DNA from 2 places in the Actinoplanes sp. NPDC051475 genome. Region 1 is predicted to be linked to the other one. Evidence: riboswitches for the same ligand, from Rfam matches in the RefSeq annotation. Region 1 holds a riboswitch; the other holds the start of a gene.

The links. Region 1 has a riboswitch for ZMP and ZTP ahead of AB0368_RS01320 (tetrahydrofolate dehydrogenase/cyclohydrolase catalytic domain-containing protein). Riboswitches for the same ligand answer to the same signal wherever they lie in the genome.
Region 2: linked by a shared signal. The riboswitch ahead of AB0368_RS34005 (glycine hydroxymethyltransferase) and the one ahead of AB0368_RS01320 (tetrahydrofolate dehydrogenase/cyclohydrolase catalytic domain-containing protein) in region 1 are both predicted to bind ZMP and ZTP.

Annotation. Positions count from the first base shown of each region.
Region 1 covers NZ_JBFAZZ010000001.1:283,685-286,131, forward strand. The annotation lists gene AB0368_RS01315 (glycosyl hydrolase) at 1-402, shown strand, start outside; gene AB0368_RS01320 (tetrahydrofolate dehydrogenase/cyclohydrolase catalytic domain-containing protein) at 392-1,285, opposite strand; ZMP/ZTP riboswitch at 1,301-1,382, opposite strand; gene AB0368_RS01325 (hypothetical protein) at 1,430-2,326, opposite strand; gene AB0368_RS01330 (hypothetical protein) at 2,323-2,447, opposite strand, start outside.
Region 2 covers NZ_JBFAZZ010000023.1:12,232-14,678, reverse strand. The annotation lists gene AB0368_RS34005 (glycine hydroxymethyltransferase) at 66-1,490, opposite strand; ZMP/ZTP riboswitch at 1,510-1,601, opposite strand; gene add (adenosine deaminase) at 1,629-2,447, opposite strand, start outside.

The DNA.
Region 1 (2,447 bases):
TGGGTGTGGAGCCCCAACTGGAACTCGTCACCGGTCGCCGACTGGAACACGTACGCCGCCCTGTACCCCGGGGACAAGTACGTCGACTGGGTCGGTGTCTCCGGCTACAACCTGCACCACGAGAACCCCGAGACGCTGTTCGGCCCCATCTACCGCTCCTACGCCGCCCGCAAGCCCATCCTCATCACCGAGGTCGGTGCCGTGGACCGCGGGGGCCGGACCAAGGCGGACTGGATCACGCTGTTCGCCGACTGGGTCACCGCGCACCCGGCGGTGGGCGGGGTGACCTGGTTCGACACCGACACCCACCCCGGGTACACGGAGAAGTGGCGCATCGACACCGACGCCGAGTCGCTCAAGGCGTACGTGGCGATGGCGAAGAGCGCCCGCTTCAGCGGTTGACGCCGGCCGCCTTCTCCGCCGCCTCGATCGCGTTGCGGAACAGCATGGCGACCGTCGTCGGGCCGACCCCGCCGACGCGCGGGGTGATGGCCCCGGCGACCCCGGCGACCTCCTCCGCCACGTCGGGCAGCAGGCGGCGGCCCTCGTAGCGCACGCCCGCGCCGATCACGGTGGCCCCGGGGCGCACGTGCTCGGGCTGGATGATGCCCGGCACACCCGCGGCGGCGACGAGGATCTCGGCCCGCCGGGTGTACCGCTGCCAGTCCGGCACGCCGGTGTGCACCACCGTCACGGCCGCGTTCGCCGTCGGGCGCTTCTGCGAGAGCAGCATGGCCAGCGGCCGGCCGATCGTGGCGCCGCGGCCGAGGATCACCACCTCGTGCCCGGCCACCGGGATCTCGTGGTGCGCGAGCAGCGCCTCGATGCCGGCCGGCGTGCACGGCCGGGGCCCGGGCAGCCCGACGGAGAGCCGGCCGAGGTTGAGCGGGTGCATGCCGTCGACGTCCTTGTCCGGGTCGACGGTCATGAGCGCGGCGTCGTAGTCGATGTGCGCGGGCGGCGGGTACTGGATCAGCAGGGCGTGCACGTCCGGGTCGGCGTTGAGCCGGTCGATGACCCTGTGCAGGTCGTCCTGGGTGGCGGTGGCCGGCAGGTGCTCGTGCGGGGAGACGAAGCCCAGCTCCGCCGCCTGGCGCTGCTTGATCCGGATGTATCCGGCGCTGGCGTCGTCGTCGCCGACCAGGATCGTGGCGAGCGAGGGCTGGACGCCACCCTCGCGCAGCTTGGCCGCCCGCTGTGCGACGTCGGCCAGGACCGCGTCGGCGACGGGCTTGCCGGGCAGGAGCCGGGCCTCGTGAGCCGGCGCCTCAGGGCTTTCGGACATGCGCGTCTCCCAGAGCGTGGGCACCCAGGCGGACGGCGCCCACGACGTGCTCCCCGATGGTGGTCCATCCTCGATGCCGCCAGTCGCGTGTCGCGGACAAGTATGCCGTGCGTCGCCGCGAGCACCGAAGGGGTGTCACCCGCGCTATTCGACCGCGCTGATGTACAGGGTGCGGAAGGCGGCGGTGTCACCCGCCCGGTAGAGGCCGACGGTCATCCGCTGGTCGCCCGGCAGGGTCAGCTGCTCGCTCCAGGTGCCGTCCCCGGCCGGCGCGATCACCCGGCGGGTCGGCGTGGTCCCGGCCGTCCCTCTCACCGTCAGCGTGTACGGGCCGTCCGAGGCGACCAGCCCCGACGCGGACACCGCCACGACCCGGTTGCCCGACGCGTCCACCGGCCCGGAGGGGGCGGCGGAGAGGGCGGTCACCGTTGTCTCGTACGTCTCCCGCGACGTGCCGAACGACAGCCAGCTGGCACCGCCGAGCACCGCGAGAACCAGCGCCAGCGGCAGCAGCTGCCTCACCAGCCGGCTGCGCTGAGCCTTCTCGTCGGCGGCCGCCTGTTCCTCGTCCTCCGGTGGCACCACGGACATGACGATCGTCCGGGCCTCGGCCATCACCGTCGCGTCCCGGGGGGTGAGGTCGATGCGGGACCGCCGCTCGCCGACCGGCCGGGGTTGCTCCTCGGTGGCGGCCGGGGCGGCCAGGGCCCCCTTCGGCAGCAGCAGCGGGACGGCGAGCGCGATGAGCGTCAGGCTGCCGGTCGCGAGGGTCCAGGACAGCCGGTCCAGCGGGACGCGGCACAGGTAGATCAGCAGGCCGGCGACGACCAGCACGGCCATGCTCAGCGCCGGGGCCAGCACGGTGCGCTCGACGGCGGTGAGCGTACGGCGGCTGAACAGGGCACCGGTGACCGCGATGCCCGGCAGCACGAAGGCCAGTAGCAGGCCGCCGGCGACGGTCAGCGGCTTCGGCCCGGCCAGGACGGCCACGGCGGCGGCGACGGTGAGCCCGGCGACGACCCGGGTGAGCAGCGTGTTCACTGGGCCCCCATGCGGTAGACGCGGACGGTGCCGTTGTCGTAGAGCCGGTCGACCCCGGTCAGCGAGTCGAACTTGGCGATCTGTGTCGTGGTCAGCGGCCGGGTGATGGAGCCCGCGTTCG
Region 2 (2,447 bases), on a different contig from region 1:
ACCCCCGGCACCACCCGGTGAAACAGACAGAACGGGCCCGGCCGGAGCCGGGCCCGCCCGCGGTCTCAGACGCCCAGGTCGACGCTCGGGTAGAGCGGGAAGGCGCCGAGCAGCTCGGTCGCCTGCTTGCTGATGCGGTCGGCGACGGCCGGGTCCAGGTCGAACTTGGCCTTGGACGCGCCGGCCTTCGTCTGCGACAGGACCGTGTGCATCAGCTCGGCGATCTGGTCCATCTCCGCCGTACCGAGGCCGCGGGTGGTCAGGGCCGGGGTGCCGACGCGGATGCCGGAGGTGTACCAGGCGCCGTTCGGGTCCTGCGGGATCGAGTTGCGGTTGGTGACGATGCCGCTGTCCAGCAGCGCCTGCTCCGCCTGGCGGCCGGTCAGGGCGTACTTGTCGACGTCGATCAGGACCAGGTGGTTGTCGGTGCCGCCGCTGACCACGGTCGCGCCGCGCTTGATCAGGCCCTCGGCGAGCGCCTGGCTGTTGTCGACGATGCGCTGCGCGTAGTCGGCGAACTCCGGCCGGCGGGCCTCGGCGAAGGCGATCGCCTTGGCGGCCATCACGTGGCCGAGCGGGCCGCCGAGGACCATCGGGCAGCCGCGGTCGACCTGGTCGGCCAGCTCCGGCTGGCAGAACACCGCGCCGCCGCGGGGGCCGCGCAGGCTCTTGTGGGTCGTCGTGGTGACGATGTGGGCGTGCTCGATCGGGTTGAAGTCGCCGGTGAAGACCTTGCCGGCGACCAGGCCCGCGAAGTGCGCCATGTCGACCATGAAGGTCGCGCCCACCTCGTCGGCGATCTCCCGCATGATCCGGAAGTTCACCTTGCGGGGGTACGCCGAATAGCCACCGACGATGATCAACGGCTTGAACTCGCGCGCCGACTCGCGCAGGGCGGCGTAGTCGATCTGGCCGGTGGCCGGGTCCACGCCGTAGCTGCGCTGATCGAACATCTTGCCGGAGATGTTGGGGCGGAATCCGTGGGTGAGGTGGCCACCCGCGTCCAGCGACATGCCGAGCATCCGCTGGTTGCCGAACGCCTGGCGCAGCTCGGCCCACTCGGCGTCGGTGAGGTCGTTGACGTTGCGCTTCTGCACCTTGGCCAGCGCCGGCGCCTCGACCCGGTCGGCGAGCACAGCCCAGTACGCGACGAGGTTGGCGTCGATGCCGGAGTGCGGCTGCACGTACGCGTACGGCGCGCCGAACAGGGCCTTGGCGTGCTCGACGGCCACCGACTCGACGGTGTCGACGTTCTGGCAGCCGGCGTAGAAGCGGCGGCCGATGGTGCCCTCGGCGTACTTGTCGGAGAGCCAGTTGCCCATCGCGAGCAGCACGGCGGGAGACGCGTAGTTCTCGGACGCGATCAGCTTGAGGGACTCGCGCTGATCGTGCAGCTCTTTGGCGATCGCGTCGGCGATCCGGGGCTCGACGGCGCGCACGGCGTCCAGCGCGGCGCGGAAAGCGGTCGATTCGGCGTTCAGCTCAGACATCGGACCTCCCTATCACAGGTGATGAGGCCCAGGCGCACGGCAGTCACCCCGGTGGGTGGGACCGCTCCCCGATGGTCATCCATCTTGAACGCGCCAGTCACGGCCCGCCGACGAGCATACCGGCGCCGGACGCCTCGGTCACATCCCTTCCAGGCGTGACCGGGTCTTCTCGTCGCAGAGCGCGCCGGCCAGGCCTGCCTCGAACGCAGCATCCTCCGTGACGCCCAGTTGCGCGGCGAGGGCGTACTCATGAGAGAGGTCGATGCCGAACATCGCCGGGTCGTCGGTGGAGACCGAGCAGAGCACGCCGGCCCCGACGAGCCGAGTGATTGGATGGTCGCACTCGGTGGCATAGCCGAGCCGGATGTTCGACGTCGGGCAGACGTCGAGCACGATGCGGCGCTCGGCCATTTCGGTCAGCAGTTCCGGATCGCCTACTGCGGTGATGCCGTGCCGGATGCGGCTCGCGCCCATCCGCAGCGAGGAACGGACCGACTCCGGGCCCGCCGCCTCCCCCGCGTGCGGGACCAGGCCGAGCCCGTGGTCCGCGGCGTAGCGCATGGCCGGCTCGTACGGCTCGTCCGGGAACCGGCCCTCGCGACCGGCCAGGCCGAACCCGACCACACCCCGGTCGCGGAAGCGGACCGCGGCCTGGGCAACGCGCATGCCGAAGCCGGGGTCGGAGCCGCGGTACTGCTCGGGGGTGAGCCGCACGATCACCCCGTGGGTCTCCTCGGCTTCGGCCGCTCCGTCGCAGTATCCCGCCATCATCGCGTCGAGCCCGATCTCGTCGGCCAGCGCCGGATCGGGAGTGAAGATGCCCTCCACGTACACCGCGCCGTGCTGTTTCGCCTCGCCGGCGTAGTCGACGACGATCCGCCGGAAGTCGTCGGGCGTCCGCAGGCAGGCGGTCGTCACGTTCCACAGGTCGATGAAGTGGTGCAGGTCGCGGAAATC